One region of the Mesorhizobium sp. NZP2234 genome, then DNA from elsewhere that is predicted to be linked to it. Evidence: predicted binding sites of a transcription regulator. Region 1 holds the regulator's gene; the other holds the start of a gene.
The links. The regulator PhoB, encoded in region 1, activates phosphate uptake and scavenging genes when phosphate is short. The targets are predictions, from matches to a motif close to TGTCATNNANCTGTCAT.

Region 1 (15,240 bases):
GCAACGCTCCGAGCATGGCGCCGATGATCGTTCCCGAGCCGCCGGCCAGCGACGTGCCGCCGATGACGGCGGCGGCGATGACAAGCAGCTCGTCCAATGTGCCAAGCACGTTGGTCGACGAGTTCTGCCGGGCAGACGAGATCGCGGCGGCGATCGTGGCCAGCACGCCCATGATCATGAACACCTTCATGGTGATCCAGCGCGTGTTGATGCCGGCCAGGTTGGCGGCCTCCGGGTTGCCGCCGATGGCAAAGACATAGCGGCCGAAACGGGTGCGGTTGGTGATGAAGGTCATGATCAGCCCGACGGCGATCGCCATCAGCACCGGGATGGCAATGCCGTGGGCGATGAACAGGCCACCCTCGGGCACGGTGATGTTGTTGGCGGCGGCGTATCTGTTCACGATGCCGATGGGCCACGGATAGGAATTGGCCAGCCACACCGCGCCCATGATGACGGCGCAGGTGACGGTGCCGAGCAGCGTCTCGGCCCAGACCGGGCGCAACGGGAAGCGGAAGCGCTTGCGCTGCACCCGCCCGTTGAACAGTGCAAACACGACGGCGAGGCAGGCGACGATGCCGACGATCCAGCTCCAGGTGGCGCCGATCGATCCGGCCGGGCCGCCGCCCATCAGCTGGAACGTGGCGTCGAGCGGGGCCACGGTCTGGCCTGACGTGACCCACCAAGCGGCACCGCGCCAGACCAGCAGGCCGCCCAGCGTGACGATGAAGGCCGGCACTTCGAGATAGGCGATGATGAAACCCTGGAAAGCGCCGATCAGCAGCCCGAGCGCCAGCCCGATGACCAGCGCCAGAACCCAGATCCACGGATTGCCGAGTTCAAGCCCGACGAACCGGACCAGGAAATGCACCTGGGCAAAGCCCATGACCATGCCGATCAAGCCCTCGGCGGAGCCGACGGACAGGTCGATATTGCGCATGACTATGACCAGCACCATGCCGCAGGCCATGATGGCGACCGCGGAGGTCTGCACCGACAGGTTCCACAGATTGCGCGGAGTGAGAAAGGTGCGGCTGTCGAAATCGAGCGGATTGACGCCCAGACGCAGACTCGAAATCACGTGCAGCCCGACCCAGATCAGCAACAGGGCACCGATCATGCCGAGCATGCGGGTGTCGATCTCGGTTGCCTTCAGGAACCGGGCAACCGCGCCAAGCTCCGACGCACGCGCGGTGTCGACCTGCGGGTTGGACGTCGTGTCGGTCATGATTTCCTCCCACCGGCCGGCCATCCGGCACGGATGCCGGAACGCAGCCTAGAAGCTATCCGCCTGAGGCGGAAACACAAATTTTTTTGAGAAAACGCCGCGGCTTTTGGGCCGCGGCGTCGATGTCGAACCGTGCTGCGCCGTTCTAGTTGCAGGCCGCGACGCTGCTGGCGGCGACGCCCGCGCAGACTTCGTCCTTCTTGATCCAGCCGGCATCGATGACAAGATTGAGATTGTCCTTGGTGATGGCGACAGGGGTCAGGAACAGCGACTTGACGGTGTTGCCACCAGGTGTCGTGAAATCCTTCACACCGGCAATGTCGGTCATCTTCTTGCCGTCAGCCAGCTGCGAGGCGATCTCGGCGGCATTCTTGCCGAGCTCGCGCGCGTCCTTCCACACCGACACGGTCTGGGTGCCGAGCGCGATGCGGTTCAGCGCGGCATGATCGCCGTCCTGGCCCGACACCGGCACGGTACCGGCAAGGCCTTGCGCCGTCAGCGCCGCGACGACACCGCCTGCGGTGCCGTCATTGGCGGCAACCACGGCATCGACCTTGTTGTCGTTGGCCGTCAGGAACTGTTCCATGTTCTTCTGGGCGTTGGCGGGCAGCCAGCCGTCCGTATAGGCCTCGCCGACATTCTTGATCTTGCCGCTGTCGATGGCCGCCTTGAGCACTTCCATCGAGCCCGAGAACAGGAAATCGGCATTCGGATCGGCTCCCGAGCCCTTGATGAAGACATAGTTGCCTTCCGGCTTGACCTTGAACACCGCGCTGGCCTGCAAGCGACCGACTTCCTTGTTGTCGAAGGTCAGGTAGAAGACGTCCTTGTTCTCGATCAGTCGGTCATAGCCGACGACCGGAATGCCTTCGTCCAGTGCTTTCTGCACCGCCGGGCCGATCGCCGAAGCATCCTGCGCCAGGATGATCAGCGAGTTGGCGCCCTGCGAGATCAGGCTCTCGACATCGGTAAGCTGCTTGCCGGGATTGGACTGCGCATCGGCGGAAATGTACTTGTCGCCGGCGGCCTCGATCGCCTTCTTCATGGCGGCCTCGTCGGTTTTCCAGCGCTCTTCCTGGAAGTTCGACCACGAAACACCGATGACCTTGTCCTTCGCCTGCGCGACCGACGCAAGCGTCAGCGACATGGCGACACCCGCCAGGATGGCGGCCGTGAATCTCTTCATGATATCCTCCCTGCGCCGCGTATGGCGCGACCAAACTGACCCGAAGGCCGGCACAGAGGCTCTATTTTTTCGAGCCTCAAAAAAAATACTGGTCCATCGTCGAAACGCTGTCAACATCGATTCTGATGGATATTGAGGTGTCGCGGACTTTTTTTCGAGCCCCGCAATAAATAAATGACAGCACCATCCGCTTCTGCCAGTATTTGTCCCGGTTGCCGGCAGTGTTCGAGGGGCAGGAAGAACCGCGGCGACCGGGAGGATGTGGGAAAGTATGTCGGTCGGAATCCGCCACGACGATCTGCGCCGGCGCAACCGCGCCATGGTGATTGCGGCCGTGCGCCGGGCCGGCCAACCGTCGCGCACCGAGATCGCCGCGACCACCGGCCTCAGCCATTCGACCATATCGGCGATCTCTTCCGACCTGATCGGCGAAGGCATCCTGGCCGAGGGCAAGCCGAGCGAGGCCGGTGCGCTCAAACGCGGCCGGCCACAGGTCGGCCTCGGCCTCAACCCGGAGGCCGCGGCCATCATGACCGTGGTGCTGTCGCTGAATTTCCTGTCCGTCGCCGTCATCGACTATGCCGGCCAGGTGATATCGGAGGAACAGCGCCGGCTGGACACGCTGACCATGTCGCGTGAGGCGCTGATCGGTGAATGCGTCGCCATTGTACGGCGCCGCCTCGAGGATCCCGATATCGACGTGCGCAGCGTCGCCCGCATCGCACTGGCGATCCAGGGCATCACCGACACCGAGGCCAGGGCCATGCTGTGGTCGCCGATCACGCCGCAGACCGATATCGCCTTCGCCGACATACTGGAAGCCGAGTTCGGCATCCCGGCCACCATGGAGAACGACTGCAACATGATGGCCGTGGCGCTGCGCTGGCGCGACCCCGAACGCTACCGCGACGACTTCATCGCCATCCTTTTGTCGCACGGCATCGGCATGGGCCTGGTGCTGAAGGGCGAGTTGTTCACCGGCACCCATTCGTCGGGCGGCGAGTTCGGCCACATGATCCATCGGCCAGGCGGCGCGCTCTGCCGATGCGGGCGGCGCGGGTGCGTCGAGGCTTATGCCGGCAACTACGCCATCTGGCGCAATGCCAGGCAGCTTGGCGAGGACACCGAGCCGGTCGCCGATGTCAGCGATGCGCAGATGCGGGCGCTCGCCGCCACGGCACGTGAACGGGCCGGGCCCGAGCGCGAAGCCTATCGCAAGGCCGGGGAAGCACTGGGTTACGGCCTCGGCAGCCTGTTCGCGCTGATCGATCCCGCCCCCGTGGCCATGGTCGGCGTCAGCGCCGCCGCCTTCGACCTGATCGAGCCGGCATTGCGCGAGGCGATCGCCCAGACCGCTGGCGGCCAGCACTCGAAATCGATTTCGTTCGACACCGAACCGAACGAGCTGCCCCTGATCCGCGAGGGCTGTGCCATGCGCGCACTGACCTTCGTCGATCAGGAAATCTTCGCGCCGGGCGTGCAGGCGAGAGGGAGTGCTGGGAAGAATGTGGCTTGAGCGAACGCCTGTGCCGATCCCACAGATCAGCGCTGGAGATTGGCCGAGCCCCCTCGAGGTCGTCATCCCTGGGCGGAGCAGGAGCGAAGCTCCGTCGCGGAGACCCTGGGATGACGAAGCCATAAGCTCTGAGCCAACACCAAATGCGTTCTATCCGGGAGCGGATGCAACCCGTCAACGCTTCCGCGCCAAGGACCTAATCCTCACGGATCGCGTAGCCTGCCCCACGGATGGTGCGGATGACGTCGGGCATGCGGCCATTGTTGACCGCCTTGCGCAGGCGGCCGACATGCACATCCACGGTGCGCTCGTCGATATAGATCGTCTCACCCCAGACATTGTCGAGCAGTTGGCTGCGCGAGAACACGCGGCCGGGATGGCGCATCATGAATTCCAGAAGGCGGAATTCGGTCGGCCCAAGCCGGATCTCGCTCTTCTTGCGGTAGACCCGGTGCGATTCACGGTCGAGCACGATGTCGCCGACCTTGAGCACGCTGGACAGCACTTCCGGCTTGGCGCGGCGCAGCAGCGCCTTGACGCGGGCCATGAATTCCGGCGTCGAGAACGGCTTGACCAGATAGTCGTCAGCACCGGTCGAAAGGCCGCGCACGCGGTCGCTCTCCTCGCCGCGCGCCGTCAGCATGATGATCGGCAGCCGTTCGGTCTCGGGCCGCATGCGCAGGCGCCGACAGAGTTCGATGCCGGACACCGCCGGCACCATCCAGTCGAGCACCAGAAGGTCGGGCACGTTCTCCTGCAGGCGGATTTCAGCCTCGTCGCCGCGCGGCACCACCTCGACCTGGTAGCCTTCGGATTCAAGATTGTAACGGAGCAGCACTCCCAGCGGCTCCTCATCCTCCACCACCATAATGCGTGGCGCGATCATCGATTGGTCACCTCTTGCGTCAAGCCGCCGGCGCCGACATCGCCGTCTCGTCCTGTTTGGGGCGGTTGGCGGGCAGTTGCGTGCCGGTCAGGACATAGTACGCGTTCTCGGCGATGTTGGTCACATGGTCGCCGATGCGTTCGAGATTCTTGGCGCAGAACAACAGATGCGTGCAAGCGGTGATGTTGCGCGGATCTTCCATCATGTAGGTCAGGAGTTCGCGGAACACCGACGTGTATTTGACGTCGATGCGTTCGTCGTCGGCGCGCAGCTTCGCAAGCGCGGCGGCATCGCGCGCCGCATACTCCTCGATCACGCCCTGCACCTGGATCAGCACCAGTTGCGCCATGGCGTCGATGGAATGCGACAGGTCGCGCGGCGTTGCGGCGAGACCGACGGTGCCGACGCGCTTGGCGATGTTCTTGGCAAGGTCGCCAATGCGTTCGAGGTCGCCGGCCATGCGGATCGACCCGACGACATGGCGCAGATCGTCGGCCATCGGCTGGCGCTTGGCGATCAGCGTGATGGCGCGATCGTCGAGTTCGCGCTGGCGTGCATCCATGATGGCGTCGTCGGAGACCACGCGCTGTGCCAGCGCATTGTCGGAATTCAACAGCGCCTTGGTGGCACCGCCGACCATCGAGCCGGCGAGATCGCCCATGTCGCTGATCAGCCTGCTGATCTGTCCGAGATCCTCGTCGAAGGCTGCGACTGTGTGTTCGGCCATGATCCTGGTCCTCGTAATGCGTGCGATCAGCCGAAGCGGCCGGTGATGTAGTCTTGCGTGCGTTTTTCGCGGGGCGACGTGAAGATCTTCTCGGTACGGTCGAATTCGACCAGTTCGCCCAGATACATGAAGGCGGTCTGCTTCGAGACGCGCGCCGCCTGCTGCATGTTGTGGGTGACGATGACGATCGTGTAGTCGGCTTGCAGCTCGTCGATCAGTTCCTCGATCTTGGCGGTCGACAGCGGATCGAGCGCGGAGGCCGGCTCGTCGAGCAGGATGACCTCCGGCTTCACCGCCACCGTGCGGGCGATGCACAGCCGCTGCTGCTGGCCGCCCGACAGGCTGAGGCCGCTGGCATTGAGCTTGTCCTTGACCTCCGTCCACAGGGCTGCGCGCTTCAGCGCCTGCTCGACACGGCCGTCCATCTCGGCCTTGCTGATCTTCTCATAGAGCCTGACGCCGAAGGCGATGTTCTCATAAATCGACATCGGGAACGGCGTCGGCTTCTGGAACACCATGCCGATCTTGGTGCGCAAAAGGTTGAGGTCCTGCGAGCGGTCGAGAACGTTCTGGCCGTCGAGCAGCACCTGGCCCTCGGCGGTCTGCTTGGGGTAGAGCTCGTAGATGCGGTTGAAGACGCGCAGCAGCGTCGACTTTCCGCAGCCGGAAGGGCCGATGAAGGCGGTGACGCTGCGCTCGGGCAGCGACAGCGTGATATCCTTCAGCGCCTTCGACTGGCCGTAGTAGAAGTTGAGGTTCTTGACCTCGATCTTGGCCTTGGCCGCCGCCTCGGCGGCGATCGTCATGTCTGGAGACAACATCTGGCTCATTTGTCCTCTCTGCGTCCTGTCAGGCTGCGCGCAAAGATGCTGAGCGCGAGAACCGTCAATGTGATTATGAGTGCGCCGGTCCAGGCCAGCTGCTGCCATTCCTCGTAGGGGCTGAGAGCGAACTGGAAGATGGTGACTGGCAGGCTGGCCATCGGCGCATTGAGATTGCTGGACCAGAACTGGTTGTTCAGCGCCGTGAAAAGAAGGGGTGCGGTCTCGCCGGAGATGCGGGCAATGGCCAGCAATATGCCGGTGACGATGCCCGAAAGTGCCGCGCGATAGGCAACCGAACGGATGACCACCCAGCGCGGCGCGCCGATCGCGGTGCCGGCTTCGCGCAACGCGTTCGGCACCAGATTGAGCATGTCCTCGGTGGTGCGCACGACGACCGGGATGACCAGGATGGCCAGCGCGACGGCACCGGCGATCGCCGAGAAATGCCCCATCGGCCGCACCATCAGCTCGTAGACGAACAGACCGATGATGATCGATGGCGCCGACAGAAGAATGTCGTTGATGAAGCGCACCACGGTGGTGAGCTTCGAGAAGCGGCCGTATTCAGCCATGTAGGTGCCGGCCAGCACGCCGATCGGCGTGCCGACGATGATGCCGATGATGGTCATCACGATGCTGCCGTAGATAGCGTTGAGCAGGCCGCCGGCGTCACCGGGCGGCGGGGTCATTTCGGTGAACACCGACAGCGAGACCCCCGACAGGCCCTTGTAGAGCAGTGCGCCGAGGATCAGCGCCAGCCAGGCAAGGCCGATGCCGGCGGCGATGACGCACAGCGTCATCATCACGCCATTCTTGCGCTTGCGGCTTTGGTGAAGCGACGCGGCTGTCGACATCGGTCAGGCTCCCGTGCGGGCATCGATGCGCATCAGCATGTAGCGTGCGATGGCAAGGATCAGGAAGGTGATAACGAACAGGATCAGGCCGAGCGCGACCAGCGAGGAGGTGTAGAGATCGCCGACGGCTTCGGTGAATTCGTTGGCGATGGTCGCCGAGATGGTCGTTGCCGGTGCGAACAGCGACGTGCTGATGCGATGGGCGTTGCCGATGACGAAGGTCACCGCCATTGTTTCACCAAGCGCGCGGCCGAGAGCGAGCATGACGCCGCCCATGATGCCTATGCGCGTGTAGGGAATGACGACCCGGCGCGTGACCTCCCAGGTCGTGCAGCCGATCCCATAGGCCGATTCCTTCAGCACCGATGGCACCGTATCGAACACGTCCTTGGTGATCGAGGTGATGAAAGGCAGGATCATGATGGCCAGGATCATCGCCGAGGTCAGCAGGCCGATGCCATAAGGAGGGCCGGCGAACAGGCCGTTCAGGCCCGGAATACCGTGGAACACGCTGATAATGAAAGGCTGCACCGTCGTCTGCAGGAACGGTGCCAGCACGAACAGGCCCCAGATACCGTAGATGATCGAAGGGATGCCGGCCAGCAATTCCACCGCCATGCCGATCGGGCGCCGCAGCGGGCGCGGGCAGAGCTCGGTGAGGAAGATGGCGATGCCGATGCCAAGCGGCACGGCGATCAGGATGGCGATTGCCGAGGTGATGATGGTGCCGTAGATCGGGGCCAACGCACCGAACTTCTCCGTCACCGGGTTCCAGCTTTCGCTGGTCAGGAAGGAAAAGCCGAAAGTCGACAGGGCTTGCCAGGAACCGGCAAACAGCGAGATCGCGACGCCCCCAAGCAGCACCAGCACCAATATCGCGGCGGCGCGGGTTGTCGCGTGGAAGATTGAGTCGGTCAGCGCGAACCGTCGAACGGTGGCATCGCGGGAACCTCTGACGGCTGGCAAGGCTTCCTGGACAGCGCTCATGTCAAGCTCGGCTCTTTCGGATTGAAGGGAAAGGAGCGCCACGGTCGCGGCGCTCCTTTGGAAGATGTTACTCGCCGGCGTAGACGGGCTTGCCGCCGGCCTGGATGTCGGCCTTCCACGAAGCCTTGATCAGATCGACGACGCTGTCGGGGATCGAGACATAGTCGAGCGCCTTGGCGGTTTCCTTGCCGTCCTTGTAGGCCCAGGCAAAGAACTTCAGGGCTTCGCCGGTGGCGGCGGCATCGTCCGGGGCCTTGTGGATCAGAACCCAGGTGGAGGCGGCGATCGGCCAGGTGGTGTCGCCGGGCTCGTTGGTGATGATGACGTTGAAGTTCTTGGCAGTCTTGAAGTCGGCATTCGAAGCGGCGGCGCCGAAGGATTCGAGCGACGGCTCGACAACCTTGCCGGCAGCGTTCACCAGCTTGGAGTAGGACAGGTTGTTCTGCTTGGCGTAGGCGTATTCGACGTAACCGATGCCGCCATCCGTCTGCTTGACGGTGTTGGCAACGCCTTCGCTGCCCTTGGCGCCGACACCCGTCGGCCATTCGACGGCGGTGTCCGAACCAACCTTGTCCTTCCAGTCGGGCGAGAGCTTCACCAGATAGTCGGTGAAGTTGAAGGTGGTGCCCGAACCGTCCGAACGATGCACGACGGCGATGGCGGTCGACGGCAAGGTGAGGGTGGGGTTCAGAGCCTTGATCGCGGCGTCGTCCCAGGTGGTGATGGCGCCGAGATAGATCTGGGCCAGCGTCTTGCCGTCGAGGACGAGTTCGCCCGGCTTGACGCCGGTGAGGTTGACGATCGGCACGATGCCGCCCATCACCATCGGGAACTGCACGAGGCCGTTCTTTTCCAGGTCGGCGTCGGACATCGGCTTGTCGGTGGCGCCGAAGGTCACGGTCTTGGCGATGACCTGCTTGATGCCGCCGCCTGAACCGATCGACTGGTAGTTGAGGCCGATGCCGGTGTCCTTCTTGTAGGTGTCGGCCCACTTGGCGAACACCGGGTAGATGAATGTCGAGCCGGCGCCGGAAAGGTCAGCTGCCATTGCCGCGGAAAGGGTGAAGGTAGACGCCGTAGCCATTGCAATCGCAACGGCCGCCGAGCGGATGAAATGTCTCATGTGGCCTGCTCCTGTTCGGAAGATGGTCTCTCGGCGCCATTCCTAACCGGCGCCCGCTGAGGCCAATAGCCTTCGATTATAACAGTCGCATGACAGTTTCGTGTCAGCCCGGTAACGCGTCACAAGCACTGGCAAGGGCGGTGGCATCGGGCGGTCGCGGCCCGATCCGAGTTTGCTCTCGGAATCAGGGGCTTGGGCCGCCCGCGAGCCGGAGCCGCCGCCGGATTCGACGGGGCTTTATCAAGGGAAGAAAATCCGGGCGGGAGTGCGTTGCTCAAGGCCAGAGCGTGTCGTGGCCGGGCCATCGCCAAAAACAGGTCCGTTGGGGTAGGTTGACGCTGCTTCTTTGCCGGCGGTCGCTGCTCCCGCCCGTAACTGCAAGGGCGGAATTCGATTTTGCTATTGTCTCGGCTGGGTGCCGACTTTGATATGGTGCGATCGCACCATAGTCATTGCACGCGGGCATGGCAGCAAATCCACGATTGATTCCCTTGGCTTGCCTCTCACATCCCTGGCACCAGGCAACGCGATGCTATCCCGCGCTGCGCTGGACCTGGCGGCCGGCGCCGATCCAGCGCTCGACCTTCTCCAGCAGGGCCCTGGGGCTGATCGGCTTGGGCAGATAGTCGTCCATTCCGGCCTCCAGGCACCGCTCGCGATCGCCCTTGAGCGCATGCGCGGTGACACCGACGATCGGGACATGCGTGCCGGTTTCGTGCTCCAGCCGGCGGATCGCGGCGGTCGCCTCGAGCCCGCTCATCTCCGGCATCGAGACGTCCATCAGGATCATGCACGGATTGAGCTTGCCGAAGGCGTCGAGCGCCTTGCGGCCATTGCCGACGATCTCGAAACCATAGCCGGTTTCGCCAAGGATCTGGGTGAAGACCATCTGGTTCACCTCGTTGTCCTCGGCCACGAGGATGTCCAGCCTGTGTCCGCCACCACCTGTGGCAGGCGGCCTGGGGCGAATCGGTGGCGGCTGCAATTGCGCACGTTGTTCGGACAATGCCAGCGGCGGAGAAGCGTCAGGCCCCTCGCCCGCGAGCGGCTGGGCGGCGTGGCCATCCGTGGCGTGGCGATGGCGCTGTATGGTCGCGACCAGTGTCTCCAGGAGCACCGAGGAACGCGCCGGCTTGATCAGCTGGGCGTCGATGCCGAGATCGCGGTAGCTGGTGTTGGCGAGCGACTGGTCGACCGAGGTCAGCATGATGATCGGCGTGTCGGCGAGACCTTCGGTGTTGCGCACGATGCGCGCCATTTCGGCGCCGCTCATCCCAGGCATCTGGTAGTCGAGCACGACGCAGTCCACGGGCACGCCGTAGGCGGCGGCCGCGATCAGCACCTTGAGGCCCTCGGCGCCGCTTTCGGCCGCGCAGGAATCGAATGTCCACGAGACCATCTGCTCGGTCAGGATGGCCCGGTTGACGGCATTGTCGTCAACGATCAGCACCCGTGCGCCCGTCACGTCCACCGGCATTATGCGCTGCCCGTTCTGCTGTCCGGCCCTGGGCAGCGTCACGGTGAACCAGAAGGTCGAGCCCTTGCCCTCGGCGCTCTCGACGCCGATCTCGCCGCCCATCAGTTCGACCAGCCGTGAGGTGATGGCAAGGCCAAGCCCGGTGCCCTCGTGCCGCCTCGTCGAGGAGGTGTCGACCTGGCTGAATTTTTCGAAGACCAGCTTCAGTTTTTCCTCGGGGATGCCGATCCCGGTGTCGGTGACCGAGATCGTCAGCCTGGTTCCGGTCGGGACCCTCTCGCCGGTCACGTCGACCAGCACATGGCCTTCATCGGTGAATTTCACCGCGTTGCCGAGCAGGTTGGTGACGATCTGCCTGATGCGGCCAACGTCGCCGATAAACAGGTTTTCGAGCCCTGGCTCGACGCGCACGATGAGCTCGAGGTCCTTTTCCTTGGCACGCGTCGACACCAGCGTCGCCACATCCTCTATCGCCTCGGCGAGGTTGAAGGGCGCCGGATCGAGCACCATCTGGCCGGCATCGATCTTGGAGAAATCCAGGATGTCGTTGATGATGGTCAAGAGCGCGTTGCCCGACTTGACGATGATGTCGGTGAACGTCTTCTGCTTCGGATCGAGATTGGACTTGGCCAGCAGTTCCGCCATGCCCAGCACACCGTTCATCGGTGTGCGGATTTCATGGCTCATATTGGCGAGGAATTCCGACTTGGCGCGGTCGGCGAGCACGGCGCGCTGGCGCGCCTCGCTGAGCTCCGCCTCGCGCATCTTCAGCTCCGTGATGTCGGTGGTCGATCCGATCAGGTAGAGCGAACCGTCCGACGCGATCATCGCGCCCTTGCGCGCGAACTGGTGGCGCACGCTGCCGTCGGGGAGCGTCACGCTCTCCTCGATCTCCTGGGTTTCGCCGGTGCGCAGCACGGCCAGATCGCCGGCCACGAAGGCCTCGCCATCAGGGCCGAAGATCTCGACATCGGTCTTGCCGATCGCCTCTTGCTTGCTGAAGCCGGTGAGGTCGCACCAGCCCTTGTTGACATAGAACTGCCTGAGGTCGGAGCGCTTGGCGTAGATCGACACCGGCACATTGTCGATCAGGCTGCGGAACACCTCGTTTTCGCGCATGCTCTCTTCCAGAGCCCGCTCGCGCGCCTTGACGTCGGTGATGTCGGTGCTGGAGCCGACCAGATGCACCGATCCGTCCGTCGCCACCAGGCGGCTCTTGCGCGTCATCAATTGCCGCACCGTGCCGTCGCGATGGGTGACGGGTTCCTCGACCTCGCGCACGGCGCCGGTCGCCACGACATCGGTGTCGTCATGGCTGTAGCCTTCCGCTTCCGCGGCGCCAAACAGCTGGCGGTCGGTCCGGCCGATGACATCTTCCTTGGCGAGGCCCGTGATCGCGCACCAGGCCTTGTTGACGAATTCGATGCTCAGGTCCTGCGCCTTGATGAAGGCGGCCACCGGCAACTCATCCATGACGTGCCGGAACAGGTCGATCTGGCGCATTGAGTCGCGCAAGGCCGCTTCGCGGCTCTTGATATCGGTGATGTCGACGCGCACGCCGATGAACGTGCCGTCATCGGTGCGCATGTCGTAGACCTGATACCAGCGTCCATCGGCATTGAGGCGCTCGTAGGAAGAATTTGGCAGCCGATAGCGCGCCAATATGCTGTCGAGCCAGCGTTCGGGATCGGGTTCGTAAAGCCTGTCGATCCCGCTATCGCCGCTCGAGCGGAAATAGCCGACTGAGTGGCCGAATTCCAACGCCTCGCGAAAATTCCGGCCGGGCTGCCAGAAAGGTTTCAGCGCCGGCAGCGTATCCTGCAGCTTGTGGTTGGCGAAGACGAACTTGTCGTCGCGATCGTAGATGATCACGCCCGCCGGCAGCGATTCCAGCACGCTGGCGAGATGCTTGCGCGCATCTTGCGCCTCGATCTCGCGCCGCTTCATGTCGGAAATGTCGAAGAGGAAGCCGGCGACATAGTCACGGCCGCTTGCCATGCGGACGCGGTTTTTCCTGACAATGCGCGAACGAGCGGCGCCTTCATCGTCGAAATTCTCTTCGACTTCGTAGATTTGTCCCGTCGACAGGACTTCCCGTTCGCTGCGTTCGAAGAGCGCGGCCTGGGTCGGCCCGAGGAAATCGCCACCCGGTCTGCCAAGCATGGCTTGCGGCGTCTGGCCGAACAGGTTCGCGAACGCCTCGTTGACGAAGACGAACCGGAGATGATCGTCCTTGACGAAAATCGGATCCTCGACGGCGTTGATCACCGCCTCCGCGAGCCGCGCCTTTTCCAGAGCATCGGCGAGCTCGGCGTCGCGCAGCTTCAGCTCGGTGACGTCGTAATAGGTCAGCAGTCGCTTGCCACCCGACAAGGCGGTGATGGAAAACAGCATCGTCTTGCCGTCGGCATGGCGGAACTGGCGTGCCGAAACGCTGCCGGCACGGATCTCATCCAGCCGGCTGGCGAGATAGCGCTCCCAATCCGGCTGGGCGATGTCGCCATAAATACCATTGCGCCGATTGATCTCCATCAACAGGCTGAAGGGTGCGCCGACGGCCACATCGCCTTCCGACATTTTGGAGATGTCACGATAGGCCCTGTTGATGATCAGCGTGTCGAGCTTCGCGTCGAGAAGCACGATCCCCATGCGCATGGCGTCCATCGTCCGCTCGAGATCGGCAAGGTGCCCGGCGGTGTCGCCGCCGACCGGCGGTTCCTGCCTCGGCTCCATGTCTTCGAACGCGATGTCTTCGAAAGCGCTGGCCAGTGCGGTCACATTGCGGCCTATGCCGCGATAGCCGGCAAATTTTCCTTCGCTGTCGAACCGTGGGAAGCCTGAAGTCAGCACCCAGCGACAGCCGGCGCGGCCGCCCTTCAGTTCATAGACGAAGTCGCGGAAAGGCCGGTGTGCCTCCAGATCCTCCAGATGCGCCGCCGCGCTGCGCTTGCCTTTCAGGACCTGGTTCAGGAAATCGAAGCGGAACCGGCCGAGCACATCAGCCGGATCGATGCCGGTGGCCGCCTGATAGGTGGGTGAAAGCCAGGAGAATCGCAGCTCGGCGTCGGTTTCCCAGATCCAGTCCGAGCCTGCCTCGACCAGTTGGCGAAGCGCGTCGGCCGAATCCATGTCCGCGCACGCTGGCGCGTCATCGCGATGCACCGCCTTGCCGGACCCACGCTTGCCGCGCGCACCGATTGCTTCGTCCGCTTCCGCCATGCTGTCCCCACCCCGAAAATCAAGGTCGAACCCTCCCTCCGCGGTTCGTCGGCGGAATGTGCCCGAGAAGCATTAACGATCCGCTAACCTTAACGGCACGACCGGCACGCTCCGCCTGCGTTATTCCGCCCGGTTGTCGTGCGGACCAAGGCCGCGTTATAAGCTCATACAGGGGTGTTGCTAATGTACGCACGGATAGGGCCTTTCTTGCTGGGCGTGACACTGCTTTTCGGCAGTGGCTGTTCGCGCAGCTATGACGGCACGGTCATCATCCCGCGGCCGCTCGACGCCAGGCGCTTCTGGGAACGGCCGCCCCCCAATGTCGATTACGCGCCGCAGGTCGACAATGGCGCCTTTCCGGTGCCGCCGCAGCCCCCCGGTCAATTTTCCGAACGCAGGATTTCGAAACCTGCCGTACGGAGACGACACCAGACGAGGCTTTCATCGCCGTCGCCCGCGTCGTCGGAGCCGGAAAAACAACTGGCGTGCAGGAACGTAAGCGCACCGGGTCAGCGAGTCCGCATGGTCTGCGACTGATCCCTGGAAGTACAAACCGAAGTCGCGGACAGCCCCTACAGCGATGCCGCGCCCTTCTTCGGCTCCTTTGCGCCGAGCTTGTCGAGCGCGAACCGAACCTGGCGCAAATCGTCCTGCCAACCGTCATCATCACCCATCGAGCTCTCCGAAGCTGCCCGTTGCAGCCCACGGGCCTCGGATTCGATCTCACGCAACTCGGCAATCTTCTGTTCGGTGGACAGGGAGTCGTCCTCGACGATTTCCTGCACCCGCATTTCCCGGAACGTGGCCATGGCGTTTCTCCTGGCTGATGTCGATCACAACGCCGTGAGCGCCCCCTCCGTTCCAGCTTTGCTGCCGCACCGACAACCCGCTGCAATCTGTATCCGCGGAACGGGATGAAGGACGTGGTTTATTCCGCCGGGAAAAAGGGGGGGCCGACCACGCGCACGGTCCGCTTGCCGGCCTCGATCGACTGCAATTGGACAACACCCGGGGCTCCGGCGCCGGACTGCGGGATTGCCGCGACGCTGCCTAGGTCCGGCTTCGGCTGAGGCAGGGGAATGATGGCATTGGACATGTCTGTCGGCGTCACCGTCCTTGCCCTGAGTTCGGCAACCCGCTGATAATAACGTTTGACGTCACAGGCCTTGAAATTTGCATCGTCCCGATAGCGGAAAGCCGATGGCAGTTCGGT
Region 2 (15,240 bases), 1.6 Mb from region 1:
TGAAGCCGTATCTGAAGCCCGGGACGGAGGTCGACCTGCGCCAGACCGTCGACAGCGTCATCGATTCGCTGGCCCCGCTTGCCCGCGAAAACAGCGTTGCCATCGAGCGTGATTTCGCCAAGGGGCCTCTCAATGTGCCGGGCGATCGCGACGAGTTGTTCCAGGTTTTCGAGAATCTCCTGGAAAACGCCTGCAAATACGGCCAGTCGGGCGGCCGTGTCCTGGTGTCGATCGCGCGCGGCGACCTCGATTCCGAACCCGGCATCGACGTGACGATCCGGGATTTCGGCCCCGGCATTCCCGAGGAACACATTCCTCGCATCACCGAGCGCTTCTATCGCATCGACGTCGAGACCAGCCGGACCCAGAAAGGCACCGGCCTCGGCCTGTCGATCGTCAAGCATATTCTGACGCGCCATAACGCCAGGCTGACGATCAAATCCGAGGTCGGCAAGGGCGCCGCCTTCTCGGTTCATTTGCCGACGCACTGATCTCGCCCTAGTTTTCCCCTGGACCGTTTCTTTTTTCTGTCATCCCGCTAGCGTATCAGCGGGGATTCGAGGAAACGACTCAAAGTAAAGAACCCGTGGGAAGGCATTTCATTCATGCAGTCCGTGCACATCATGAGCGCCTATGACGAGGAGCTGAAATATCTGTCGAAGCGCATCGCCGCTATGGGCGGCCATGCAGAGCGCATGGTCGAGCAGGCGGTCGCCGCTCTCGTCAATGCCGATCCGGGACTGGCCCAGAAAGTCATTCGCGATGACGCCGTGCTCGATGAAGGGCAGCGCGAGATCGACGACAAGGCGATCATCATCATCGCCAAACGCCAGCCGATGGCGACGGACCTGCGCGAGATCGTCGGCGCCATCCGCATCTCCGCCGATCTCGAACGGGTCGGCGACCTCGGCAAGAATGTCGCCAAGCGGGTGGTCGCCGTCACCGACGGCCGTCAGCCAACCAGCCTGTTTCGTGGCCTGGAGGCGCTGGCCAACCTGGCGCTGACGCAGCTCAAGGAAGTGCTCGACGTCTATGCCTCGCGCTCGGTCGACAAGATCGGCTTCGTGCGTGACCGCGACGACCAGATCGATGCCATGTACACGTCGCTGTTCCGTGAATTGCTGACCTACATGATGGAGGATCCGCGCAACATCACACCCTGCACGCATCTTCTGTTCTGCGCCAAAAACATCGAGCGCATCGGCGATCACGCCACCAACATCGCCGAAACCATCTATTACATCGTCACTGGCGACCAGATGCCGGCCGAGCGCCCGAAAGGCGACAAGACCGATAAGATAAGTCTTTCCGCGACGCTGACGGCGAAATGAACGCTCTTCCCCTCGAACGCTAGATCATATTGCGCTAAACTATCCCGGCGTTAAGCTTCTCAGGCCTTGATAAAGGTCCTGCCTTCAGGAGGCTGCGATGGAATATGTGCGAGAGTTCAAGCCTGCCATACCAACGTCAGGCATCATCGCCTCCAGTGTCTACACCGCCGGGCGGCGTATTGCCGATATTCCGATCGAGGAAGCCGGCGACTGGGCCAAGAAATCGGGACACGTCGTCTGGATCGGGCTGCTCGAACCGGACCGTGACCTTCTGCTGCGCGTCCAGGCACAATTCCATCTGCACGAACTGGCGATCGAGGATGCCGAGCATCCGCACCAGCGGCCGAAGCTCGAGCAATATGGTGACGCGCTGTTCATCGTCGCCCGCACCGCGCAGCTGATCGAAGGACGGGTGACCTTCGGCGAGACGCATCTGTTCGTTGGCTCGGGCTATATCGTCAGCGTCAGGCATGGCCCGTCGACCTCCTACGCCGCCGTTCGCCAGCATTGGGAAAGCTGCCCGCATTCATTGGCCAAGGGCGAGGATTTCGTCCTCTATGCCATTCTCGATTTCATCGTCGACAACTACATGCCCGTTCTCGAGCAGATCGAGGACGAGGTCGAGGCGATCGAAGACAAGGTCCTGCTGAAGCCGATGACCGGTCCCGACATCGAGCGGCTCTATATGCTGCGCCGCGATCTCCTGCGCCTGCGCAACGCGGCGCTGCCGCTGGTGGAAGTCTGCCGCCGGCTGACCAGCGCCGACCTGCCGCAAATCCATTCAGCCATGCACCCGCTGTTTCGCGACGTGACCGACCACATCCGCACTGTCCAGGAAAAGATCGACAGTTTGCGCGAGGTGCTGGCGTTCGCGTTCGAGGCAAGCCTGCTGGTCGGTCAGAGCCAGGAAACGGCGATCTCGAAGAAACTTGCCTCCTGGGCGGCCATTCTGGCCGTGCCGACGGCATTCGCCGGCATCTACGGCATGAACTTCACCGACATGCCGGAACTGAAGATGGAATATGGCTACCCGATGGTGCTGGCGACCATCGCGGCGATCTGCGCGGTTCTCTACTGGCGGTTTCGCAAGAATGGCTGGCTGTAAGGTAAGTCAGTAGAAATTAGTAAGTAGTGAAATTCACTACTCACTACTTGGCGCTCAGCGATTGCGCCTGCGCTCCGCCGCCGGCTGGAAGGCCACGCGGGCGTGGTATTTGCAATATGGACCGGTTTCTGCGGCTTCGTTGCCGCAGAAATTGAAGTCCTCCGACAACGGATCGCCGTTCGGCCATTTGCAGGTGCGCTCGGTCAGTTCGACGAGTTGCAGATGCCGAGAGATCGGTACCACCACATTCTCGACCGGGCGGATATAGTGTCGCGCCACCGGCTCGGCGTCGAATTGCGTCTGAAGGGCGGTCGCGCCGATCGATGCCGTGACATGGCGAGCCGTGGTTGCGGCGCGCGCCACCGATTTCTGCACGGTCGAGCCCTGTGTCGCCTTCTTCTGGCGTGCCGGCGTCGCCGTTGCGCGGCCGCGGCCCGACAGCTTCAGCCGATGCACCTTGCCGATGACGGCATTGCGGCTCACCCCTCCAAGCTGAGCGGCAATCTGGCTTGCGCTCAGACCCTCCGACCACAGTTTTCTGAGAAGTTCGACCCGCTCGTCAGTCCAGTTCATGAGACCGCGCTCCTGCTAAGCGTGCGGCAATCGGAATCCACTCCCGACCCAGCACCACTGCTGGGGCAGACACCACATATATCTGGTGATTAGGTCCGCCGCACGAAATCTAGTTATTTCTCGACTACAATTACCTTATGCGCTGACTCGGTGACAAGAGTCCCAAGTGCAACACGAATCGGTTTTTTCGGTTTTCCCCAACTTGCCCGGTCGCTTATGAGCCGGCATCGCGTTGGAGGGCTTGCCGCGCGCACTACGCGACGTTTTCGTTGACTTCATGGCCGAAAAACACGATAAGCCGCACAAGGCCGCCGCTTTGGCGGCTTTTTTGATTTTCCGGTACCGGAGACGCATATAATGAGCGGTTCGGCGCTTTACGAGACCTTTGCTCGCGCACCCCTGGCTTTCGACCACGGGGAAGGCACCTGGCTGGTTACCGACAAGGGCGAGCGATATCTCGATTTCGCCGGCGGTATCGCGGTCAATTCGCTTGGCCACGGCCATCCGCATTTGGTCGCGGCGCTGACCGAGCAGGCCGGCAAGCTCTGGCACGTCTCCAACCTTTATGAGATCCCGGGACAGAGCCGGCTTGGCGAGCGCCTGGCTGATGCCACCTTCGCCGACAAGGTGTTTTTCACCAACTCCGGCGCCGAGGCGCTGGAATGCGCGATCAAGACGGCGCGGCGCTACCACTTCGTCAAGGGTCATCCCGAGCGCTTCCGCGTCATCACCTTCGAAGGCGCCTTCCATGGCCGCACGCTTGCGACCATCGCGGCCGGCGGCCAGTACAAATACCTCGAAGGCTTCGGCCCCAAGGTCGAAGGTTTTGACCAGGTCGGCTTCGACGACATCGATGCCGCCGAGAAGGCGATCACGCCGGAAACCGCCGCGATCCTCATCGAACCGGTGCAGGGCGAGGGCGGTATTCGCCCGGTGCCCACACAATCGTTGAAGCGGCTGCGCCAGCTCTGCGACCAGCACGGCCTGCTCTTGATCTTCGACGAGGTCCAGTGTGGCATCGGCCGCACCGGCAAGCTGTTCGCGCATGAGTGGACGGGCGTGACGCCCGACATCATGGCGATCGCCAAGGGTATTGGCGGCGGCTTCCCCATGGGCGCGTGCCTGGCCACCGACGAGGCCGTGGTTGGCATGACGTCGGGCGTGCACGGCACCACCTTCGGCGGAAATCCGCTGGCCATGGCTGTCGGCAATGCAGTCCTCGATGTGGTGCTCGAAGACGGCTTCCTCGAGGATGTGCAGCGCAAGGCATTGCTGTTGAAGCAAGGCCTGGCGGCGGTCGCGGACGAGTTTCCCGATGTCATCGAAGGCATCAGGGGCACCGGCCTGATGCTTGGCCTCAAATGCGCCATGCCCAACACCAAGGTGAACATGGCGCTGCGCGACCAGCATTTGCTGGCGGTTCCGGCCGGTGACAACGTCATCCGCCTGCTGCCGCCGCTCACCGTCACCGACGCCGAGATCCACGAAGCGCTCAACCGCATCCGCGCTGGTGCCAAAGGCCTGGCGGACGCCATCGCCGTGGCCGCCGCGAAGTAATTCCGGAATATTGCTGATGTCAGTTCGCCATTTTACCGATCTTTCCACCGTTTCCGAGGGCGACCTGCGTTTCATGCTGGACGATGCGGTGGTGCGAAAGGCGCGCCTCAAGGCTGGTGAGCGGACCAAGCCGCTCGAAGGCAAGGTGCTGGCGATGATCTTCGACAAGCCGTCGACGCGCACACGCGTTTCCTTCGACGTGGGCATGCGCCAGCTTGGCGGCGAGACCATCATGCTGACCGGTACCGAGATGCAGCTCGGCCGCTCGGAAACCATCGCCGACACCGCCAAGGTCCTGTCGCGCTATGTCGACGCGATCATGATCCGCACCACCTCGCATGACCGGTTGCTGGAACTGACCGAGAACGCCACTGTGCCGGTGATCAACGGGCTGACCGACGACACCCATCCCTGCCAGCTGATGGCCGACATCATGACCTTCGAGGAGCATCGCGGTCCGGTTGCCGGCAAGACCATCGCCTGGACCGGCGACGGCAACAATGTGCTGCATTCGCTGCTCGAAGCGTCTGCACGGTTCCGCTTCAACCTCAATGTCGCCGTTCCCGAAGGCAGCGAGCCGGCGCAGAAGCATGTCGACTGGTCCAGGGCGCATGGCGGCAAGCTCCATTTCACCCGCTCACCCGAGGAAGCCGTCGACCAGGCCGACTGCGTCGTCACCGATTGCTGGGTGTCGATGGGCCAGGAGCATCGCGCCCGTGGCCACAACGTCTTCTCGCCCTACCAGGTCAACGCGAAGCTGATGGCGCATGCCAAGCCGGACGCGCTGTTCATGCACTGCCTGCCGGCGCATCGCGGCGAGGAAGTGACCGACGAGGTTATCGACGGACCCCATTCGGTGGTCTTCGACGAGGCCGAGAACCGGCTCCACGCCCAGAAGGCGGTGCTCGCCTGGTGTCTTGGTGCTTGAGATGAAGTGTCCGGGCGCTTGATCTGCGGGGGCGCGATGCCTATCTGCGCCGCATCACGCAAATCAAGCGCGTTTGGACGCATGCACCCCAGCGGGCGGCATGGCCGCGCCCTGGAGCTTTGTCATGTTGGAAACGCATCAAGTGACTGAACATCACCCCAAACTCGGCGAGTTCGGCTATGCCGGCGACGACCATGTCGTGCCTTTCGAGGTCGGCCCGCTCGACGTGCGCGGTCGCACGGTCCAGCTCGGGCCGATGCTCGACGCCATCCTCAGCCGCCACGACTATCCCGAGCCGGTCGCCCGCCTGCTGGCGGAAGCCTGCGTGCTGACGGTGCTGCTCGGCACCTCGCTCAAATTCGAGGGCAAGTTCATCCTGCAGACCCGCACCGACGGGCCGGTCGACATGCTGGTGGCGGATTTCACGACGCCTTCGGCGCTGCGCGCCTATGCGCGCTTCGATGCGGATAGGCTCGAGGCGCTGGTCGCGGCAGGAGAGACGTCCCAGCAGACGCTGCTCGGCAGCGGCGTGCTGGCGCTGACCATCGACCAGGGTGCCCACATGCAGCGCTATCAGGGTATCGTGCAACTCGACGGCGAGACGCTGGAGGACGCGGCGCGTACCTATTTCCGCCAGTCGGAACAGATTCCGACGGATATCAGGCTGTCTGTGGCCAAGCTTTTGACGCCGGGCCCTGGTGGCGCGCGCGAACAGTGGCGTGCCGGCGGCATCCTGGCGCAGTTCCTGCCGCAGTCCCCCGAGCGTATGCGCGTTCCGGACCTGCCCGGCGGCGACGGCGATCCACGCGAGGAGATCCACGATCCGGCCGACAATTCCTGGCAGGAATTGCTGGCGCTGCTCGGCACCATCGAACCGACAGAGCTGATCGATCCGACGATCGGCGCCGAACGGCTGCTCTATCGCCTGTTCCATGAGCATGGCGTGCGCGTTTTCGGCGGCGTCCCCGTCGCCGACCAGTGCTCATGCTCCAGGGACAAGATCCGCGGCATCCTCGAGGGCTTCTCCGCGCAGGAGATCAAGGACTCGACCGAGGATGGCGGCATCCACGTCGCCTGCGAATTCTGCTCGAAGCAATATGACTTCGACCCTGCGGAATTCGCTGCGCAGTGAGTCGAGCCTTCTCCCCGTGCAACGGGGAGAAGGACGCTAATTCACCGTCCGTCTCGTTCCCGGCAGATCCAGCGAAAAGGCCGGGATGGCGATGTCGAATGTCTCGCCGCGCTGGTTGCGCATCGTATAGCGTCCGACCATGATCCCTGACGGTGTCGAGAGCGGGCAGCCCGACGTGTATTGATAGCTGTCGCCGGGATTGAGTTCGGGCTGGTCGCCGACAACGCCGGAGCCGCGCACTTCCTCGACCCGGCCGGCGCCGTCGGTGATGTGCCAATAGCGCGACAGAAGCTGCACGAATTCGTCCGACTGGTTGTCGATCGTTATCTGGTAGCCCCAGACGTAGCGGTTCTCGGAAGGATCCGAACGGTCCTCGAGATAGAACGGCCTGACCTGCACTTCGATATTGCGCGTTACGGCGCGGTACATAAGCGGCTCCAAAACGATATCGAGCATGATCGCGAAAAGTGGAACCGGTTTTCTCGGTCAAACGCTTCCGGTTTGTTCAAAGGCCATGCTCAAACAAAATAAAACTCTCGGCCCTCCAGGCGAGGAGGTCAACGTGCGCGTCTTGACGCGCTCGTCCTCGAAAGGCAGGTGCCGGCAAAGAATGTCATTTAAGTGACACATGACAATGGTGGTGTGCGCGAACCGAGCGACTCGGCGCTCTGTCGAACTGTTGAAAGCGGCCACACCGCGGGCCGTCTCTTCCGGAGTGCCCAGACCTCGATGGAACTCACTCTCATAGCCACCTCGCTTTCGACTGCTCTTATCCTTTCCAACGCTGCCAGCATCGCGCTGGCCGCTTCGCGGCTGAAACGGCGCACCACGATCGCACGGCCAGCCGGCAAGTTGCCGCCGGTGTCGATTGTCGTGCCGTCGCGTGGTGTCGAGCCGTTCACGCACGAGACGCTGGAACGCGCCTTCTCGCTCGACTGGCCGCGCTATGAGTTGATCTTCTGCGTTGCCCACGCCGATGATCCGGTGGTCGGTTTGATCAGACAGGCCATCGCCCATTTCCCCGAGGTGCCGGCCCGGCTGTTGATCGGTGACGATCGCGTCAGCGCCAATCCCAAGCTCAACAATTGCGTCAAGGGCTGGGAGGCGGCGCGGCACAACTGGGTCGTCCTGGCCGATTCCAACGTGCTGATGCCCAGAGATTACATCCAGCATCTGATTGCGGCGTGGCGGCCAAACACAGGCCTTGTCTGCTCGACGCCGATAGGCTCACGACCGGATGGCTTCTGGGCCGAGGTCGAATGCGCCTTCCTCAACACGCTGCAGGCGCGCTGGCAGTACGCCGGTGAGGCGCTCGGCCTTGGCTTTGCCCAGGGCAAGAGCATGCTTTGGAACAAGCCGATGCTGGATGCCAATGGCGGCATCCGCGCGCTGGCAGCCGAAATCGCCGAGGACGCCGCCGCGACCAAGCTGGTCAATGGGGTCGGCCTGCGCGTCAATCTCGTCGCTTCGCCCTTCGAACAGCCGCTTGGCCGCCGCACGCTTGGCGAGATCTGGTCCCGCCAGGCTCGCTGGGCGCGCCTGCGCCGCGTTACCTTTCCGCTGTTCTTCGCGCCTGAAATCCTGACCGGCGCGGGGGTGCCGCTGGTGCTTGCGCTGGGTGCGGCGGCAAGCGCCGGCTTCAGCCTGCCGCTGACAGCCGTCGCCGTGCTTGCGGCCTTCTACCTTCCGGAATGCGCACTGGCCTGGTCCAAGGGCTGGTACCTGTCGCCGCGTATGGTCGCGGCGATGATTGTGCGGGACTTGATGCTTCCAGCCATGTGGGCGCGCGGCTGGCTCGGCGGCGCTGTCGACTGGCGCGGCAACGCGATGACCATCGGCACCAAGGCCGCCGAACTTGAAGAGACGCCGTCGCGCGCTTGAACCCGCCGCGGTCGACGCCGTCTGGACGGCCTGCTATTGGGCGGCTTTCAACGCCTGTGCGATGTCCTCCAGAAGGTCGTCGGTGTCTTCCAGGCCGGCCGACAATCTCAACGTACCGGGCCCGATGCCGAGTTCGGCGCGGGCTTCGTCGCTCAAATTCTTGTGCGTCGTCGTCGCCGGATGGGTGATCAGGCTCTTGGCGTCGCCAAGGTTGTTCGAGATCAGCACGATGTCGAGTGCATTCTGCAGGGCGAAGGCTGCCTGCTTGCCGCCCTTGACATCGAGGCAGATCAGCGTCGAGCCACCCGACATCTGCTTCTTGACGATATCGGCCTGCGGGTGGTCGGCGCGGCCGGGATAGATGACACGCGCGATCTGCGGCTGCTCGGCGAGAAAATCGGCGATCCTGCCAGCGCTCTCGGTCTGCTGGCGCACGCGCAGCGGCAGCGTCTCCAGGCCCTTCAGCAGCGTCCAGGCATTGAAGGGCGACAGGCTGGGGCCGGTATGGCGGAAATAGTCGTGCAGGTTCTCGTCGATCCACTTCTTGTCCGACAGGATCACGCCGCCGAGACAGCGGCCCTGGCCGTCAATGTGCTTGGTCGCCGAATAGACGACGATATGCGCGCCAAGCTGCAACGGCTTTTGCTGCAAGGGCGTGGCGAAGACATTGTCGACGACAAGCCGCGCGCCGATTGAATTGGCCAGTGCGGCGACGGCTGATATGTCGACCACTTCCAGTGTCGGGTTGGTCGGGCTTTCCAGGAAGAAGAGCTTGGTGTTGGGCCTGACCGCCTTTTCCCAATTGGCGATGTCGGTGCCGTCGACCAGCGTGGCCTCGATGCCGTATCGCGGCGCCAGCGTCTCGACCACCCAGCGGCAGGAGCCGAACAGCGCGCGCGCCGCCACGATATGGTCGCCGGCCTTGACGCTGCACAGAAGGGCCGCCGTGACCGCGGCCATGCCCGATGCCGTGGCGCGCGCATCCTCCGCGCCTTCGAGCGCGCACATGCGCTTTTCGAACATGTCGACGGTCGGATTGGCGTAGCGGGAATAGATGAAACCTGGTTCCTCGCCCTTGAAACGGGCTTCTGCCGCCTGCGCCGTCTTGTAGACATAGCCCTGCGTCAGATACATCGCCTCGGAGGTTTCGCCGAAGCCGGACCGCAGGGTTCCGCCATGCACGAGGGCTGTCTGAGGCTTCCAGTTGCGCTTCTTGGTGCTCATCGCTTTATTCCAGACACAAAAAAACCGGCCGCGAAAGTCGCAACCGGTCCATACGGCCTTGCGGCCCGACGGTCCTTTAGCGACTTGTTTAACGTGGCTGCAAGCCGACCGGCCAAATCACCACGGGATAAAGACCCTTTAGACCCGTCCCACGCTTGCGTCAATTGCCGGCTTCATTAAGAGGTTTGTACCAGGCGGGTTCGACACAGCCTGCCCTCTAGGAGCGAAGCCTTGCGAGAGACGGGCATTCTTCCCGATCAGGACATTTCGGCGCTGTTCCAGTCTGGGGCGCTGAAGTCGACGCGCGCGCTCGATGCCGACCAGATCCAGCCGGCCAGTCTCGATCTGAGACTCGGCGACAAGGCCTGGCGAGTGCGGGCCTCCTTCCTGCCCGGCCCCAATCACAAGGTTTCGGAGAAGCTCGACCGGCTGAAGCTGCACGAGATCAATCTTGCCGACGGCGCGGTGCTGGAAACTGGCTGCGTCTACATCGTGCCCTTGCTTGAAAGCCTGGCATTGCCGGCGGACATTTCCGCCTCGGCCAATCCGAAAAGTTCGACGGGGCGGCTCGACATCTTCACCCGCGTCATGACGGACCGTGGCCACGAGTTCGACAAGATCGCGGCCGGCTACAGCGGTCCGCTCTATCTGGAAGTCAGCCCACGCACTTTCCCGATCGTCGTGCGCACCGGTTCGCGCCTGTCGCAGATCCGCTTTCGCACCGGCAACGCGCTGCTCGCGGAAGCCGAACTGCATGAACTGCACCGCGCGCAAATGCTGGTCGCCACCGAGCCGCCGAATATTTCGGGCGGCGGCATCGCGCTGTCGATCGATCTCAAGGGCGACAGTGACGGGCTGGTCGGTTATCGCGGCAAGCATCACACCGGCCTTGTTGATGTCGACAAGCGCGCGGCGCAGGATGTCGTCGATTTCTGGGAGCCGATCCACAAGAGCGGCGCCGGCGAGTTGGTGCTCGATCCTGACGAATTCTACATCCTCGTCAGCCAGGAGGCGGTACATGTGCCGCCGCTCTACGCAGCCGAGATGACGCCATTCGACCCGCTGGTCGGCGAATTCCGCGTGCATTATGCCGGCTTCTTCGACCCAGGCTTCGGCCATTCGGCGGCCGGCGGTACCGGCAGCCGTGCCGTGCTCGAAGTGCGCAGCCACGAGGTACCTTTCATCCTCGACCACGGCCAGATCGTCGGCCGGCTGGTCTACGAGCACATGCTGAAGCGACCGCAGGCGCTCTACGGCACCGATCTGGGCTCCAACTACCAGGCGCAAGGCCTGAAGCTGTCCAAGCACTTCCGCGCCGCGCGGTGATCTTTACAGCCCGGTCTGCCTGACTTCGCTGGGATCAAGTCTCGGGCCTACCTTGCGCGTCCAGAAGGCCGCGCGGTGCCATGAGGCCGATCGATAGATGATGGTTGGTCTAAGCTACCGCTTGAGACTTGATCGGCAGGACAACAGCTTTGCTGCCTTCGGGAACCCGGTCGTACAGGTCTATAATATCCTGATTGAGCAGACGGATGCACCCCGAGGAAACCTTTGTGCCGATCGTCCATGGCTCGATTGTGCCATGGAGCCGGTAAAGCGTGTCGCGCCCGTTGCGATGAAGGTAGAGTGCGCGAGGGCCGAGAGGATTTCGCGGTCCTCCCGCAAGACCGTTGCGCAAGGGGCCGTAGCGCTCGGGATCGCGGCCTATCATGTCCTGCGTCGGGGTCCAGCGTGGCCATTTCTGCTTCCAGGCGATCACCGCCTCGCCTTGAAAATTGAAAGATTCCACCTTTCCCACACCAACGCCATAGCGTATGGCCCGGCCCTGTTCCAGAACCAGATACGCGAATTTTTCATTGGGATCGACAACTACCGTCCCGGGACGCTCGCTTCCTGCATAGGCCACTTCGCGGCGTAGATACTTCGGGTCGACGATCCGCGACAGGTCGATCGCGTCGACCGGGAACGGCTCGCCAGGTACGGCGGCGTACATCGAAAGATAATGTGGATCCGCCGTCGGCGGGGCGGTGGCCGGAAGCAAAGGCACGGTGGCGTTGGTGGCGCAGCCGGCAAGCACCAACGGCGTGGCGATCAGAAACCCTCTACGATTCAAGGTTATAATCTCCTTGGCAAATTTCGTCTTGATATGACCAGCCTCCTTGGCATAAGCAATGAGAATTGATTTATAGCTTCAATAACTGATTGGAATACTATGGACGTCGCTGCAGCCTTGAGGGCTTTCTTGCGGACCGTCGAGAGAGGGTCGATAACAGGCGCCGCGCGAGACTTGGCCATTTCCCAGCCTGCGGTATCAAAGCTTGTCTCGAACCTGGAGAAACATCTCCAGGCCCGGCTCCTGGAGCGTTCGGCGCGCCACGTCAGACCCACGCCGGAAGGCAGGGCACTATATGATGCGAGCCGGACTCCCTTGGCCCAGATCGACGCCGCTTTGGAAGGTGTGCGATCGGACGCCGGTGTGATCGAGGGCGGTATTCGTGTTCATACTCCCTCATGCATCGGGGCGAAAAATCTGCATCCAATCGTGATGGAGTTTCAACGCAGGCATCCGAAGGTGACGGTGGAGCTTGTTCTCGAAAACAGGATGGTCGATCTGGTCTATGAAAATTTCGACCTTGCAATCCGCTATGGGCGCCCGGAGGCGCAAGAAGTTATTGTTCGGCGCATCGGTCAGGTTCGTCGAATTTTGGTTGCCAGTCCGTCTTTCCTGCGAAGGGTCGGACCTATAGACACGCTCGATCAACTGGCCGTGGCTGATCTTGTCGTTACTCCGGCCGTACTGTCCTCCCGCAACATGCTCGCGCTCATCAAAGGTTTTGAGCAGACGGAAGTGGCGGTTCATTCGATCCTGCGTACGAACGATGCGAGCGTGATCGCAAATACGGTCCTGAGCGGCCATGCCGCTGGACCGGTTCAGCTTCTTCTCGTGTCCGAGGATTTGAAGGCTGGGCGGCTCGTTCGAATCTTGCCCGACTACGAGGTACGGCCAAGCGAATTGTTCATCGCTTACCCATCCATCCGGTTCATGCGCCCAGCCGTCAGGGCGCTGAGCGACCATATCATTTCTCGGTTGACGCAGGTCGACGGCGTCGACACGACCGGCGTCGCCCCGGCGGAAAAGGCTTTGGGGCCAAGCATTGCCCTTCTCGACGCACTCCAGTAACGAGCGCCTTACAGAGCCTTCACCGCGACCTTCACAGGCTTTTCGATCTCCAGCGGATTGCGCAGCGGCAGGCCGAAATCCCCAGCCTCGATCTCGAATACATCGCCGGCCTCGGTCTTGACGCCATCGGCGAAGGACAGCGTCGCTGTGCCGAACATGTGCACATGCACGTCGCCCGGCTGGCGGAACGCCGAATATTTGAAATGATGGTGTTCGAGATTGGCGATGGTGTGCGACATGTTCGCTTCGCCTGACAGGAACGGCTTTTCCCACAGTGTCTCGCCGTCGCGCACGATGCGCGACGTGCCCCTGATATCGGAAGGCAGGTCGCCGATCAGGATCTCCGGCCCGAACGAGGCATTGCGCAGCTTGGAATGGGCGAGGAAGAGATAGTTCACGCGCTCGGTCACGTGGTCGGAAAATTCGTTCGACAGCGTGAAGCCGACACGGAAGGGCGCGCCGTCGTCGCCGATGACATAGATGCCGGCCACCTCTGGCTCTTCCCCGGCGTCCTTGGCGAAGGCCGGTGACAGGAGCGCCGCACCTGGCGCCACGGCCATGGTGCCGTTGCCCTTGTAGAACCATTCCGGCTGCACGCCGACCTGGCCTTTGGCGGGCTTGCCGCCCTCCAGGCCCATTCGGAACATCTTCATGGAATCGGTGAGCTGCTCCTCGCCATCGGTGCTGAGCTTCTTGTGCATGGAATCGCGCGTCGCCGCCGAGCCGAGATGCGTCAAGCCCGTACCGGTGAGATGCAGGTGAGCCGGATCGGGATGGTTGATCGGCGACAACAGCCGCCCCTTCTTGTAGGCCAAGTCGAGATCGATCGTCTCGCCAAGCCCCTTGCGCTCGATCAGCGTGGCAAGGCCGACGCCGGTGCGGGCAGCTTCCATGGCCAGCGAATAGACGCTGCGGGCGCCGTTGATGATCCGGGTCTTGCCGCCGCTGCGGGCAACGACACGAATGGTGTCGGCGTCGTCGAGAATCTGCGAGATCAGCATGGTCAGTCCTCTCTCATGTGTCTTGGCCCGGCTGCCTCCTGGCAAACCTTGACCTGCGCGGCTCGGACCTAGCCGCGCCACGGGTTGAACTCTTCGTCCGGATTGCGCTCGCGGGCTTGATCCCCCGGGGGATCTCCTGATGCCGACAACTTGCCGGCAGCGCCGCGATCGTATGCCTCCTGCTTGCCTCGCCTAAACCTGTCAGGCTTTGTTCTTGTTGTAGACGTCGAAGATCACGGCGCCGAGCAGAACCAGGCCTTTGACCACTTGCTGCCAGTCGACGTTGACGCCCATGATCGACATGCCGTTGTTCATCACGCCCATGATGAAGCCGCCGACCACGGCGCCGATGACCTGGCCGACGCCGCCCATCGCCGAGGCGCCACCGATGAAGACGGCGGCGATGACGTCGAGCTCCGAGCCCAGACCCGCCGCCGGCACGGCCTGGCCGAGGCGGGCAGCGATGATCAGGCCGCCGAGCGCCGACAGCACGCCCATGTTGATGAACACGTAGAGCGTCAGCCGCTCGGTGTTGATGCCCGACAGCTGCGCCGCCTTGGCGTTGCCGCCCATTGCGTAGATGCGACGGCCGATGGTCATACGCTTGGTGACGAAGACGAACAGCGAGATCAGCACGCCCATGACTAGGAGTACCACCGGCAGTCCCCTGTAACTGGCGAACTCATAGACCAGGAACAGCGCCAGCGCGCTGGCGACCAGCGTCTTGACGACGAACAGGGGGAAGGGTTCGGCCTCATAGCCATGGCGCTCGCGCTTGCGCCGGGTGCGCAGCCCGAAATAGGCATAGGCCAGCACGGCGATCACGCCCAGCACGATCGTCGTCATATGCAGCGTCAGGCCGCTGCCCATGATGGTCTTGCCGGCGGCATTCACCGTCGGTGGGATCAGCGTCAGCGGGCCGATCACGTCCGGTATGAAGCCGGAGCTCAGCGCCTTGAATTCGTCTGGAAGTGGCCCCACCGAGGATCCGCCGCCCAGCAGCGCCTGGCAGATGCCGCGGAAGATCAGCATGCCAGCCAGCGTCACGATGAAGCTCGGTATTCGGTGATAGGCGATCCAGTAGCCTTGCGCCGCGCCGATAAGGCCGCCCACGATCAGGCAGACGATGGACACCACCAGCGGATTGCTGAGGGGCCCGAGCTGCCAGATGACCATCATGTTTGCCGCCAGCGCTCCGATGAAGCCCGCGACCGATCCGACGCTGAGGTCGATATAGCCGGAAACGATAACCAGCAGCATGCCCAGCGCCATCACGATGATGAAGGAGTTCTGCTGCACCAGATTGCTGAGGTTCACCGGCTTGAAC

Region 2: a site for PhoB is predicted at 7,238-7,254, ahead of EB230_RS32170 (ceramide glucosyltransferase). Genes of this name have one in related genera too.

Annotation. Positions count from the first base shown of each region.
Region 1 covers NZ_CP033364.1:1,576,797-1,592,036, reverse strand. The annotation lists gene EB230_RS07800 (sugar ABC transporter permease) at 1-1,228, opposite strand, end outside; gene xylF (D-xylose ABC transporter substrate-binding protein) at 1,374-2,414, opposite strand; gene EB230_RS07790 (ROK family protein) at 2,686-3,930, shown strand; gene phoB (phosphate regulon transcriptional regulator PhoB) at 4,127-4,816, opposite strand; gene phoU (phosphate signaling complex protein PhoU) at 4,836-5,543, opposite strand; gene pstB (phosphate ABC transporter ATP-binding protein PstB) at 5,570-6,373, opposite strand; gene pstA (phosphate ABC transporter permease PstA) at 6,370-7,221, opposite strand; gene pstC (phosphate ABC transporter permease subunit PstC) at 7,225-8,208, opposite strand; gene pstS (phosphate ABC transporter substrate-binding protein PstS) at 8,276-9,331, opposite strand; gene EB230_RS07755 (PAS domain-containing protein) at 9,864-14,027, opposite strand; gene EB230_RS07750 (hypothetical protein) at 14,600-14,836, opposite strand; gene EB230_RS07745 (DUF2865 domain-containing protein) at 14,956-15,240, opposite strand, start outside.
Region 2 covers NZ_CP033364.1:6,679,818-6,695,057, reverse strand. The annotation lists gene EB230_RS32210 (ATP-binding protein) at 1-491, shown strand, start outside; gene phoU (phosphate signaling complex protein PhoU) at 606-1,331, shown strand; gene EB230_RS32200 (magnesium and cobalt transport protein CorA) at 1,429-2,436, shown strand; gene EB230_RS32195 (GcrA family cell cycle regulator) at 2,491-3,009, opposite strand; gene EB230_RS32190 (aspartate aminotransferase family protein) at 3,367-4,566, shown strand; gene argF (ornithine carbamoyltransferase) at 4,583-5,494, shown strand; gene EB230_RS32180 (Hsp33 family molecular chaperone) at 5,595-6,626, shown strand; gene apaG (Co2+/Mg2+ efflux protein ApaG) at 6,663-7,055, opposite strand; gene EB230_RS32170 (ceramide glucosyltransferase) at 7,356-8,507, shown strand; gene EB230_RS32165 (O-succinylhomoserine sulfhydrylase) at 8,541-9,731, opposite strand; SAM riboswitch at 9,788-9,865, opposite strand; gene EB230_RS32160 (2'-deoxycytidine 5'-triphosphate deaminase) at 9,963-11,057, shown strand; gene EB230_RS32155 (L,D-transpeptidase) at 11,167-11,850, opposite strand; gene EB230_RS32150 (LysR family transcriptional regulator) at 11,944-12,912, shown strand; gene araD1 (AraD1 family protein) at 12,921-13,913, opposite strand; gene mmsB (multiple monosaccharide ABC transporter permease) at 14,115-15,240, opposite strand, start outside.